Regions from separate parts of the Pseudoalteromonas sp. Of11M-6 genome, predicted to be linked through region 3. Evidence: predicted binding sites of a transcription regulator. Region 3 holds the regulator's gene; each other region holds the start of a gene.
What was found. Region 3 encodes ArgR, which controls arginine synthesis, uptake and breakdown. Its sites were predicted from a motif close to ANTGAATANNTATTCANT; they were not measured.

Region 1: the regulator ArgR is predicted to act here: its motif matches at 1,798-1,815, upstream of MHN32_RS12155 (aspartate aminotransferase family protein).
Region 2: the regulator ArgR is predicted to act here: its motif matches at 2,683-2,700, upstream of MHN32_RS11605 (OadG family transporter subunit).

Annotation. Positions count from the first base shown of each region.
Region 1 covers NZ_JAKRFW010000021.1:18,831-23,314, reverse strand. The annotation lists gene MHN32_RS12165 (aminodeoxychorismate/anthranilate synthase component II) at 1-149, shown strand, start outside; gene MHN32_RS12160 (HDOD domain-containing protein) at 363-1,538, shown strand; gene MHN32_RS12155 (aspartate aminotransferase family protein) at 1,896-3,107, shown strand; gene astA (arginine N-succinyltransferase) at 3,175-4,188, shown strand; gene astD (succinylglutamate-semialdehyde dehydrogenase) at 4,204-4,484, shown strand, end outside.
Region 2 covers NZ_JAKRFW010000019.1:50,328-54,811, forward strand. The annotation lists gene MHN32_RS11595 (sodium ion-translocating decarboxylase subunit beta) at 1-561, opposite strand, end outside; gene oadA (sodium-extruding oxaloacetate decarboxylase subunit alpha) at 572-2,353, opposite strand; gene MHN32_RS11605 (OadG family transporter subunit) at 2,366-2,614, opposite strand; gene MHN32_RS11610 (YcxB family protein) at 3,073-3,567, shown strand; gene csrA (carbon storage regulator CsrA) at 3,644-3,829, opposite strand; gene MHN32_RS11620 (aspartate kinase) at 3,920-4,484, opposite strand, start outside.
Region 3 covers NZ_JAKRFW010000008.1:118,022-122,505, forward strand. The annotation lists gene MHN32_RS05955 (SPFH domain-containing protein) at 1-567, opposite strand, end outside; gene MHN32_RS05960 (OB-fold-containig protein) at 651-1,262, opposite strand; gene argR (transcriptional regulator ArgR) at 1,678-2,145, opposite strand; gene mdh (malate dehydrogenase) at 2,387-3,319, shown strand; gene serA (phosphoglycerate dehydrogenase) at 3,383-4,484, opposite strand, start outside.

The DNA.
Region 1 (4,484 bases), on a different contig from region 3:
CTTGGACACAGACACAAGAGGGGGAGCGTGATGAAATTATGGGACTCTTGGCATCCGATAGAGCACTTGAAGGTGTGCAATTTCACCCAGAAGCTATCCTCACTGAACACGGCTTAGCATTACTTGATAACTTTATAAAACGCTTCTAAAGTTTAAACAAAACCAACAGGATTTCGCCTAGGTGTTATACATCCATATTCGCTGCGTTTTTGTTGGTTAGACTAGTTTTTGATACGTAACTTTTTGATTCTATTGTGCGCAATATCAAATCATAATATTGCTTTTACTGGTATAATGTTAATCAGTAAGACGATTCTGTTGAGTGCTTAACTCAGTGTTTTTCCTTTAGATAAGTAGCATGCATGACGCAAGAAAATAAGCAAATTAGAATGGCACAAGCGCTATCCGAGCGTGCCCATGACCTTCTTATCAGCCTCAACTTTGCGCAAAAGCAAATAGGCTATATCCATACATTTGATATTAGCTATGGGGAGAATATCGCACAGCGCACTATGCTAGAGGTGGAAATTGCAGCGGCTGCAAAACGCCAAGAAAGCAGCACAAGCCATCACAAATATATTGCCAAAGCGAGTAAGCATCTACATTCAGTTATCGAAGAAGCTATCACAAAGCAACTGCATGACCTTGATAATATCTATCATGAAGTCATTGGCATTCAAGACTCCGTTCCTGCGATTTTAGACATTCTTGCCGTGCGCTCAGCTTCAGTTGGGCGTTTAGAACCTTTGGTTAATGACTTAAGTTGGTTGGGTCGTGAGCTGGTTTCGCTAGTCAACTTGCCACAGTATCGCAAAAAAAACAGTAAAGGCACGTCCATTAAGGTCGACACGCCGGCATTAGCATTAAGGTATTTAGGCCTTGAGAACTTGCAAATGGTGATCCCGACAATGGCGGTAAGACACTGGATGCCGCATGCTACAGAACCATTTGGCTTAATGAAGCGTAAATTACGCGAGCTGAGCATGAGCACGGCCATTGCGGCAAAAGAGCTGGCACCATTTTTTGGGGTAAAAGAACAGCATGCGTTTACTTTAGGCATGTTACTAGAGCTTGGGAAAGTGGCCTTGATCCGTCTTTATTTACGCACCTTTGAAAAGGTGTGGCAAGCCAAGGTGCAAATAGCACGAGACAAAAAGCAAAAAGACCTACACACCGCATTAATGGAGTTATCTCCTGATCCGTTATTTTTACGTAACTTGTTGATAGAACATTCAGCAGAGATTTCACGTAAGCTAATTGAAAAAATGGAGTTACGTTATTTACCCTTTAATGCCGTCATGGAAGAGTATGCGCAAACTTATCTACCAAATGCGCATAAAAACATTGCCGACCCATTACCACTGACACAAGTGATGCAAAAAGCCTATGGCTACGCACAACTGCTTGTTTTAAAAGATAGCCAGTTAATTGAAGACGACGAAGCCGAGATTTTGCTCAATCATTTAGAACTTACCGAGGAAATGCGTCAGCAATTGGCAAAATGTGCGTTCCATAACCTGCAGTTGACGATTTTGTAAAAAAAATTGAAATTTTTTTTGCGACTATTCATTCAAAACCTAATCTTAAATGATCTGTGCAAGGCTGCACGGCGCTTGCTTTGCCCTAAATATCTGCCCTAGATAGTTATTCACTTGAGTTGAGAATATATGTTAAACCCTTGAATACTAAGGGCTGAGAACGTGGTATAAGTGAGACAAATGGCGCTTTTTCTGGAATAATGAGCGTATGAATTTTGTGCCATCAAGGGGCGGGTCAAAATACATAGCACCGAATTGGTGTGAATAAATATCCTATCAAGTGGCGGCAACGCGCCGACCTCCAAAAGGAAATGACTCCTTGTTTGCACTTTCACTCACCAAATATGAGGAAATAAAATGACGATCAATCGTGAATTGTTTGACGACGTAATGGTACCTAACTACGCACCTTCAGCGGTAATTCCAGTGAAAGGTGAAGGTTCTCGAGTATGGGATCAGGAAGGTCGTGAGTACATCGACTTTGCTGGTGGTATCGCAGTTAACTGTCTAGGTCATTGTCACCCAGCTTTGGTGGGCGCGCTTAAAGAGCAAGGCGAGAAAATTTGGCATCTATCTAACGTGATGACCAATGAGCCTGCACTACGTTTAGCGAAAAAGCTAACCGATGCCACGTTCGCAGAAAAAGTCTACTTTGCAAACTCAGGTGCAGAAGCGAACGAAGCGGCGCTTAAACTAGCACGCCGTTGGGCACTAGATAAGTTTGGTGCTGAAAAGTCGCAAATCATCTCTTTCAACAAAGGTTTCCACGGCCGTACTTTCTTCACTGTGACCGTAGGTGGTCAAGCTGCATACTCTGATGGCTTTGGTCCAAAGCCGGGCGACATTGTTCACACAGACTATAACGATTTAGCGGCATTTGAAGCGCTTATTTCCGACAACACTTGTGCCGTGATGATGGAGCCGCTACAAGGCGAAGGTGGTATCATTTCACCAACGGCTGAGTTTGTAAAAGGTGTTCGCGAGCTGTGTGACAAGCACAACGCGCTACTTATTTTTGATGAAGTGCAAACTGGTGTTGGCCGTACTGGTGACCTGTATGCATACCAAGGTTTAAACGTAACCCCTGATATTTTAACAACGGCTAAAGCACTTGGCGGTGGTTTCCCTATCGGCGCGATGATCACAACAACTGAGATTGCTGCGCACCTAAAAGTGGGTACTCACGGTTCTACATACGGCGGTAACCCGCTGGCGTGTGCGGTTGCAGAAGCGGCATTTGACACAGTAAACACAACAGCAGTACTTGATGGCGTAAAAGCAAAAGAGCAGCTGTTCCGTGAACTACTAAACGACATCAACGAAAAGTACAACGTATTTACCGAAGTACGTGGTAAAGGTCTATTGCTTGGTGGTGTAGTCACTGAAAAGTACGAAGGCAAAGCAAAAGAATTCTTGGTTGAAGGTATCAAGCAAGGCGTAATGTCACTGGTTGCAGGTGCAAACGTAGTGCGTTTCACTCCATCTCTAGTTATTCCAGAAGCTGACATCCGCGAAGGGATGGCACGCTTCGAAAAAGCCGTTGCCGCGGTAGTTGCTAACAACGCTTAATACTGGTTGCAAGGTCACCTTTTGGTGGCCTTGTTGTTATCCACATTTTTGAGGAGTAAGCGGGCTCATGATGATCCTTCGCCCAATCCAAGAAAGCGATTATCCAGCGCTTTTAAACATTGCTCACGAATCAGGCCACGGTTTTACCTCTTTGCCTGTTAACGAAGAGCTATTACAGAAGAAGATTGCACGCTCTGTTGCTTCATTTGGCAAGCAAGCAGACAAGCCTTTTGATGAAGGCTATTTATTTGTATTAGAAGATACTGAAACAGGCGAGGTGGTTGGTACCAGCGGTATCGAAGCTGCGGTTGGTTTAGATGATGCGTTTTATCATTATCACCTAAGCAAAGTGATCCACTCTTCACGCACACTCGATGTTTATAAAGCAGTGGATATTTTAACGCTATGTAATGACTACACTGGCGCGACGGAATTATGCACCCTGTTTTTGAAAGATGGCTATCGCAAAGGCGCAAACGGCAAACTGCTATCTCGCTCTCGCTTTATGTTTATTAACCAACATCGTGCTCGTTTTGCTGAAACCGTTATCGCGGAAATGCGTGGTGTTTCTAACGAGCAAGGCGAAAGCCCGTTCTGGCAATGGCTTGAAGAGCATTTCTTCTCGATGGATTTCCCGACAGCGGATTATCTAACGGGTATCGGCCAAAAGGTCTTTATTGCTGAATTAATGCCAAAGTACCCAATCTACGTGAACCTGCTTAGTAAAGAAGCACAAGCGGTGATTGGTGAAGTTCATGACAATACGCGTCCTGCAATTGAGCTACTAAAAAGCGAAGGTTTCACATTTAATGGTTATGTTGATATCTTCGACGCGGGTCCAACGGTAGAAGCAAAAGTGGGGAACATCCGCACGGTTCGCAATAGTGAAACTCGTACTGTGAAAATAGGCGAAAGCAACGGTGGATTCCCTGTTATGGTCGCAAATGGTAAACTTGTTGATTATCGCGCGACAGTAATTGAGTTAGCCCTGACTGATGGCAATGAAGTTACGCTTGCTCCACATGTTGCCGCGGCGCTAAAAGTTGAAGAAGGCGATCAAGTAAGCCTAGTAAAGATTTAAGATTGGGAACAGATTATGACAACACATGCAGCACAACTAATAAATGGTGAGTGGATTGCAGGACAAGGCGCAAGCTTTAGCTCTGTAAACCCAGCAAACAACGACGTTATTTGGAGCGCAAACGCAGCTACTGCTGAGCAAGTTGATGGCGCGGTAAAAGCGGCTCGTGAAGCTTTCTATTCATGGAGCGACATGAGCTTTGACGCGCGTCTAGAAATTGTTAAGCGTTTCGCTGAAGTACTAAAAGAAAATAGCGAAGAGCTGGCTATCGCAATTGCTAAAGAAACGGGTAAGCC
Region 2 (4,484 bases), on a different contig from region 3:
TTTCATGATTGGTGGTTGAATAATTGGCACCAACGCCATATACGAATAGGCTGCCACCGCAATTGCCCCTAGTAACTCTGGTGCAAGCTTAGACGCGAGGAAGATCGCAGTTGGACCATCTGCACCGCCAATAATGGCGATTGCAGAGGCGTCTTGCAGGGTAAATTCAAAGCCCGGAATATAGTTCAGCAATATAGCCCCAAACAAGGTGGCAAAGATCCCAAATTGAGCTGCGGCACCAAGCAACAGCATCTTGGGGTTGGCTATCAAAGCACTAAAGTCTGTCATCGCACCCACCCCCATAAAGATCAGTAAGGGGAATACTCCGCTGTCTATGCCAATGTAATACACGTAATATAAAAGCCCACCAGGATCGGCAAGCCCAGCAACAGGAATATTCGTGAGTATGGCACCAAAGCCAATGGGCACCAATAGCAACGGCTCAAAGCCTTTGGCGATCGCAAGATACAAAAGTCCGCAGCCCACAGCCATCATACAAAGTGCAGGCACGGTGAAGTTGGCAAGCCCTGTTGCTTGCCATAAATTAAGTAACCCTTCCATCACGACATCCTTATGCTAAAGACATGATGGCATCGCCAGCACTGACGGAGTCGCCTTCAGAGACGAGTAGCTCCGCGACATGGCCACTGTGTGTTGCACGCACCTCGGTTTCCATTTTCATGGCTTCCATGATGAGTACCACATCGCCTTCTTGCACCTCATCTCCTGCGCGCACCATAAGCTTAAATATGTTGCCAGCAAGTGGCGCATTCAAAGTTTCACTGGAGCTTACCGAGGTTGACTGAGGAATAAGCTCACTGTCTTTGACTTGTACTTCTTGTAACTCTCCACCCGGCGCAACCACCACATCGTATACTTTGCCATCCACTTTTACGCTGTAACGCTCACTAGTTGATGACTTGGCTTTAGCAGGCGTCGCTGCAGCTTTTTGCTCTTTGCTTTCAACAAGCGTCGGTTTTGGCTCAAACGCATCTGGATTATTGCGATTTTTCAGGAATTTAAGGCCAATTTGCGGGAATAATGCATAGGTAAGCACATCATCAATAATCTCGTCGGCTAAGGTAATTTGCTCCTCTTTTGCCGTCGCGACTAACTCGCTTTGTAAACTATCCAGCTCAGGTTCAATTAAGTCTGCAGGACGGCAGGTAATAGGCTCTGCGCCTTCAAGCACGCGTTGTTGCAAAGCTTGGTCGACTTGCGCTGGTGTCGCTCCATATTCGCCTTTCAGCACGCCAGCAGTTTCTTTAGTTATAGACTTGTAACGCTCACCTGTAAGTACGTTTAATACCGCTTGCGTCCCGACAATCTGTGAGGTTGGTGTTACCAGCGGTAAGTAGCCAAGTTCTTTACGCACACTTGGAATTTCTTTTAGTACTGCGTCAAGCTTGTCACCTGCACCTTGCTCTCGCAGTTGATTTTCCATATTGGTTAACATGCCACCAGGCACTTGTGCAGATAGAATACGACCATCGACCCCTTTCAAGCTGCCCTCAAAAGCTGTATATTTCTTTCTCACTTCACGGAAATAGGCTGCGATCTCTTCAAGCTCAAGTAAGTCCAGCCCGGTATCACGTTCTGTGCCTTCCACAATCGCCGCGATAGTTTCTGTTGCGCTATGACCATAGGTCATACTCATCGAAGAAATCGCCGTATCGAGCATATCGATACCCGCATCTATGGCTTTTTGATAAGTTGCAGTACTGAGCCCTGTGGTTGCATGGCACTGCATTGCGATAGGAATAGAGACGGACGCTTTAAGCCCAGAGATTAACTTTTCGGCATCATAGGGTTTCAGTAATCCAGCCATGTCCTTGATACAAATGGAATGACAGCCTAAGTCTTCGAGCTGCTTGGCCTGCGTGAGCCACATTTCCAGCGTATGAACAGGGCTTACGGTGTACGAAATCGTGCCCTGCGCATGCGCGCCCACTTTAATGGCCGCTTTAATAGCCGTTTCTAAGTTGCGCACGTCGTTCATTGCATCGAATATTCTAAATACATCTACCCCGTTATGGTGGGCACGTTCAACAAACTTTTCGACAACATCATCAGCATAATGACGATAGCCCAATAGATTCTGACCACGCAGTAGCATTTGCTGTTTGGTTTTTGGCATTGCAGCTTTCAGTGCACGGATCCGCTCCCATGGATCTTCGCCTAAATAGCGAATACACGAGTCGAAGGTTGCTCCCCCCCATGATTCAACAGACCAGTAGCCCATATTGTCGAGCTTCTCAGCGATAGGAAGCATATCTTCCAAGCGCATTCTGGTGGCGAGTAATGACTGATGCGCATCGCGCAGCACTAATTCGGTTAGCTTTAACTGTGACATGCAAAACCCCTATTAATTGTTTTTTCTGTAGGCTGCAACGGCAGCGCTAATGGCTGCAATATGTGCCTGTGGCACACCCTGTGACGATGTTGCTCTGGTTGTTTTTGATCTTGTGGTACTTGGCGCTACTTCTTTAAATTGAGCAGCAAAGTTGGCCAACAGTCGCATCGCAAAAATCAAAATGGACAGAAAAACAAAAACACCAACCATACCGGTCAGCATAAGATTTCCTGCTTGCAGTAGCTGCGCTCCAATATCCATTTTTACCCCTTACTTGCTGTTTGGTTTTCCTATTCGATGTTAACGAACTGGTATAAACCTTCACTTTTTATAGATATTTATTCACCTTATAACAAAAAATGTTCCACTGTAAAGCCTGCTGTAAATTGGTATTACCAAAACACTTAACTTACAAATAATCAGTTAGTTAGCTAGGAAAGCACTAATAAATATGGAAAACCAACGTAATAAATATGAAAAATATTCAAAATAGCGCCAACTAATACTGAGATCCTAATGAATATAGAAAGGATTTTTGATTACGCAAGATAAATTGTAAATTGGACTGACCAAGAGTTAACGTTTACGTAAACGTCATACTGTATGGCGCGTATTTCGCTGGATATAGCAAAAGGGAACTGCAAACAATTTACTCGCGTTACAGCTTTTTCAATATAGATGGGTATAATAGTGGGAAATTTTTACCACAACGAACGTCTATGCCCTCCCTTGAACAAAATGAAAATTTATCTTTTCAAAGCCAATTTAAGTTAGATAAAGCCTATTATCGAGAGTGTTTTGAAGAATCTGAAGCCAATGGACTTGCTGTTAAGCCGAAATATGGCTTGCTTGTACTGCTAATTGCATTGGGGCTGTTTGCTATTTACGGGTTGCAGGAGCACTACGTAGGGAACTTTCTTATTCTATTGGCTGTGGTTGAATGCGTCGCTTTCTATTATCGTAAAGCTTGGTGGGTGATAAGACAGTCGTATTCTCGCGCTGCTGGCAATGTCGTCAAAGTTTCAATCACTAAAACTGGTATTAGCACCAAAGCGAGACATGCCGAATTTTCTTACCCATTTGACGACTTAGATAAACTCGTTGAAACGAGTAGAGGTTTTTTGGTATTTCACCAAAACAAACCGAGCTATATCAGTAAATCTGGACTTAACGAAGAAGCGATTGCTTTTTTGTCTGGGCAAAGCCAGAAATAAGAAACCCCGCAGTGGCGGGGTTTTTTTATGCCAGTCAAACTATGTTAACTAACATCGTAATTCAATATTTGGTCAATTACATATTGCCCGGGCTAGATTTCTCAGCCTGAATTCGCATGTAAATTTCTTCACGGTGAACTGAAACATCTTTAGGCGCATTTACACCAATACGTACTTGGTTACCTTTAACACCTAGTACTGTTACAGTCACTTCATCACCAATCATCAGGGTTTCACCTACTCGACGAGTTAGTATTAGCATTCTCTTGCTCCTGTTATTCCAAAATTTAAAAGATTCCGCGTCAAATCCATTTTAAATAAAAGTTCCTAGAAAAGTAAGCAAAAACTTCTTTTACTCAGTACTTTCCAATTCGAATTTGGCATGTAAAGCCCGTACAGCTAGCTCTAAATATTTTTCTTCTACCAGTGCCGAGATTTTTATCTCTGATGTAGATACTAATAGAGTGTGAATATTTTCTTCGGCCAATGCCATAAAAAAGAGACCAGCAACACCTGAATGAGATTTCATCCCGATGCCAACCGCTGAGATTTTTGCCACGTTAGCATTAACCTCTACGGTTGCGCCACCTAAATTTTGTGCATGTTGCGCTAAAACTTCTTCCGCCAGAATACAATCATTTGTGTGCACAGTAAAAGCATAGTCTATTTTTTTCTCACTGTGGTTCAAATGGTTAATCATATCGACTTCGATATTATGCTCACCAAGAAGAGAAAGTATATTGGCAAGATTACTAGGTTTTGCATCTACATTGTTAACTAAGATAAGCGCTTCGTCTTTGACACTCGCTACCCCAGAGACCACTTTAGTATTTTTCATCTTACCTTCCTCATAGCTAATTAAGGTGCCGTTGTCAGGAGAAAACGAAGAAAGTACACGCAGTGGTACATTATATCGA
Region 3 (4,484 bases):
AGAGGTTTGTTCAAGATAATCAATCGCCACATCCTCTAACGTATAGCCAGATAAATCTTGTCCAATCACTTCTTTAATAGAATCTCGGAACTCATTACGATGTGTAAATAGCTCCTCAAAATTCATGCGTTTACCAACGGTTTTCAAGGCTTCGGAGAATTTTGCCTCAAATAATGCTTGTAAGGTTTCTGGTGCAGATGCGCGGGCACAGCCAACTTGTTTCGCAACACGTAGGATATCTTCTTTGTTTTCGTTTACGCGAATGTAAAAAGTAATGGCGATGTCAGCACGGATATTATCTTTACAGATCAGGCCGCTGTTTTCACGACGCTCTAATACCATGCGATTAGTTGAAATATCCATGACTTCCATTTTATGGATCACAGGTAGTACGATGCCGCCCGTTGTCGTAACATCAGGTTCGTTTTTCATCTTGTTGATGATCAGTGCCTGACCTTGTTCAACCTTGCGGTAGAACTTTCCAATCAGAAGTAGAATGGCAAAAATAATGACGATGGATATACCCACGATTGTGAGCACTGGTCCGAGGTTGTTTAGAAATTCCATGTTTTTTCCTGCGTTGCGCTATGTTGTTTGAGTTGGTATTAGCTGTATCAACTCGTTCCTAAATTCCGTTATTTTCTGTATTATTACCAAGGTTTAGCCACAATAGTGTAGCTATGTGTAAGGGGGTCGTGTTCGATAAGTAAGGCACTGTCTCCTAGTGTGAAGGTGTTATCTTCATCCGAGCGTACTTCAATGAGTTGATCCGTTCCTTGAATATATACTCGGGCTTGGCCAAAAGTGTTACTGACTCTTGATGTTGCAATGACGCATTCGAGCCCAACCAGCGCTTGCTTCGATGTGGTTTCTTGGCTTTCGAAAAAGCGCCGTAATGGCCGTACAATCACGGCGGTTAGTGGTAGTGCAACAATGAGGCTGACGAGCATAAATGCCGTTCCCACCAGGTAGTAAAAAATGCCATTACCCAGTAGGTAAGCAAAAAATTGTTGTACATAAATACTGACAATCCAGCCCAGCGCGATGATTAGGCTCAGTGAAATACTCACTGGGACGCCACCAAAAGCAACCTCCCAAAAAGAACCAGAACTTGCGCCTTCGGCTTCAATATCAACATCGCCTTCTAAGATATCGATATCAGCAAAACCGAGTAAAGCAATTAACCAGAACAATAGCACTATGAGTAATAGTGTTGAAAAAATAACAGTGGGAAACGTAAATACAGTATTTAAAAATTCCATTGTTGCTCCTTGACTCCTTGCTTTTCCTTTTTAAGTGGTTAAGTAAGCAAGTAAACTGGCCCACTCAACGTCATCAGGCGCTTTTTGGGCCTATCAAAGCGGTGAGTTCCGCATCATAGGATAGTGAGATGAATGAGTGAAAAGAATAGCGTGCGTGTCCGATGGGTTATCGACATCGCAGGAAACAAGTCCGAGAAGCTAGTCAATCAGCTTAAAAACTATCCATGCGTAGTGAGAAAAATCTCACCTTGCGTTTCTAAAGTTGCCACACAAGGACATATTATGTCAAACATTTTTTTGCTGTAAAGATAAGCAGTTTATTCTGTTTATTGTGATAGTGGGAAAGCGTGTTTGTTGGGAGGAAAGTACCAGAGTAAGTGCTAACTTGTGAGTTAGCACCGATAAAAATAATAGACTAAACGTTATCGAACAGGGTTTTTACTTTATCTAAAGTAACGTCGATTTCAGATACTTTGGCAGGGGCAATAAAAATCGTGTCATCGCCAGCGATGGTACCTAATACGCCGTCTGCGGTGCCTAATGAGTCAAGTAGTCTCGCAATTAACTGTGCAGCACCAGGACTGGTTCGAATAATAATCATCATTTCGTTGTGCATAATATCAACGACTAACTGACGCAAAGGGCTTTTTGCTGTTGGCACGCTCATTTCTGCGGGTAAACAGTAAACCATTTCTTGCTTAGCATTACGTGTACGTACAGCACCAAACTTGCTCAGCATGCGCGATACTTTACTCTGACTGACGTTGTCAAAACCTTGTTGTTTTAGAGCATCAACAATTTCACCTTGAGAGCCAAAGTTTTCTTCTTTTAAAATGGCTTTAAATGCTTTGATCAGTGCTTCTTGTTTTTCTTGCGGCTGCATAGTCTGTCTTCTTTTACGGCTAATCTTTAAATTCTACACAAAACCACCGAGATTCCCAAATTTGCGCGACCAAAATGGCAGTCGTAAAGCATAAGTGGACAAAGTGTCGCGATCTTTACACTTTTATTTAAGACATTAGTCAAAAAATCTCGAAAATAACCGTGATTAATTTGTGTTTAACAGCGCTTTTCATTATCTTTACTGCACACTCAATTCCACCTTCAAATTATGGAGAATTCAAATGAAAGTTGCTGTATTAGGTGCCGCTGGCGGTATCGGTCAAGCTCTATCTTTATTGCTTAAAAATGGTCTTCCAGCTGGCTCGGAGTTAGCGCTTTATGACGTTGCACCTGTTGTACCTGGTGTTGCAGTTGACTTATCTCACATCCCAACTGCGGTAAAAGTAGCGGGTTATGGTAAAGACGACCTAGACCCAGCTCTTGCAGGTGCTGACGTAGTGCTTATCCCTGCTGGTATGCCTCGTAAGCCTGGTATGGACCGTGCTGACCTTTTCAACGTTAACGCAGGTATCATCAAGACACTTGCTGAAGGTATCGTTAGAAGCTGCCCTAAAGCACTTGTTGGTATCATCACAAACCCAGTAAATGGCACGGTACCAATCGTTGCTGAAGTGTTCAAAAAAGCAGGTACTTATGATCCAGCTCGCGTATTCGGTGTAACAACCCTTGACGTTATCCGCGCTGAAACTTTTATCGCAGAGCTTAAAGGCCTAGACGTTGCTGAAGTTAAGATCCCAGTAATTGGTGGTCACTCAGGTACTACAATTCTACCTCTACTTTCTCAAGTTGAAGGTGTTGAGTTCACTGACGAAGAAGTTGCTGCACTAACGACTCGTATCCAAAACGCGGGTACTGAAGTGGTTGAAGCTAAAGCGGGTGGCGGTTCAGCTACACTTTCAATGGGTGCAGCAGCAGCACGTTTCTGCTTCTCACTAGTGAAAGGTCTACAGGGTGAAGAAGTACTTGAGTACGCATACGTTGAAGGTAACACAGGCGATGCAACATTCTTTGCACAGCCAGTTATCCTTGGTAAAAACGGTGTAGAGAAGTTACTTCCTTACGGTGAGCTAAGCGCGTTTGAGCAAAAAGCAAAAGACGACATGCTAGCGACACTTGAAAAAGACATCAAAGAAGGTGTTGATTTCATGGCGTAAGCCAGATTGATACAAAAAAACCAGTCGCTTCACAGTGACTGGTTTTTTTATGTGTGATTATTCTTAGTGAAGAATACGTGCTCTGATAGTTCCTTCAACTGCACTTAACTCTTTCAACGCCACTTCAGAGTGGTCGCTATCGACGTCGATAACCACGTAACCAATAGATTCATCCGTTTGTAGGTATTGCGCCGCAATATTGATACCGTGCTGAGCGAACGCTTGGTTGATTTGTGTTAGTACGCCTGGGCGGTTTACGTGTACGTGTAATAAACGACTTCGGTTTGATAATTCAGGTAAAGAAACCTCAGGGAAGTTAACTGCCGTGACTGTTGAACCGTTATCTGAATATTTCGCCAACTTACCCGCGACTTCTACACCGATGTTTTCTTGTGCTTCTTGGGTAGAACCACCAACGTGTGGGGTTAGCAGTACATTGTCAAACTCGCGTAGTGGTGAGACGAATTCTTCATGATTAGATTTTGGCTCAACGGGGAATACATCAATAGCAGCGCCGGAAAGTTTCTTTGCCGCTAATGCTTCAGCTAAGGCGTCGATATCAACAACCGTTCCGCGTGATGCATTAATTAGTATTGCGCCTTGCTTCATCACTTCAATTTCGGCCATGCCGATAAGGTTTTTGGTCTGTGATGTTTCCGGTACATGCAAACTGACCACGTCCGCTCTTTGTAACAATTGCGTAAGCGTGTGTAACTGGGTTGCGTTACCAAGCGTGAGCTTATCTTCGATGTCATAAAACTCGACGTTCATCCCGATATTCTCAGCCATAATGCCAAGCTGGGTGCCAATGTGACCATAACCAATAATACCCAGCGTTTTACCACGGGCTTCGTATGACCCGTCGGCAGATTTATCCCACTCACCGCGATGTGCCTTTGCGTTACGTTCAGGAACACGGCGCAATAACAAGAGAATTTCACCTAATACGAGTTCAGCCACAGAGCGGGTGTTAGAAAATGGCGCGTTGAATACGGCGATACCGCGTTTTTTAGCGGCATCCAAATCCACTTGGTTGGTGCCGATGCAGAAACAGCCAATCGCGACCAGCTTTTCAGCCTGTTCTAATACTGCTTCCGTAAGGTGGGTACGTGAGCGGATCCCGACAAAGTGAGCGTCTTTGATCCGCTCGATCAGCTCAGGCTCC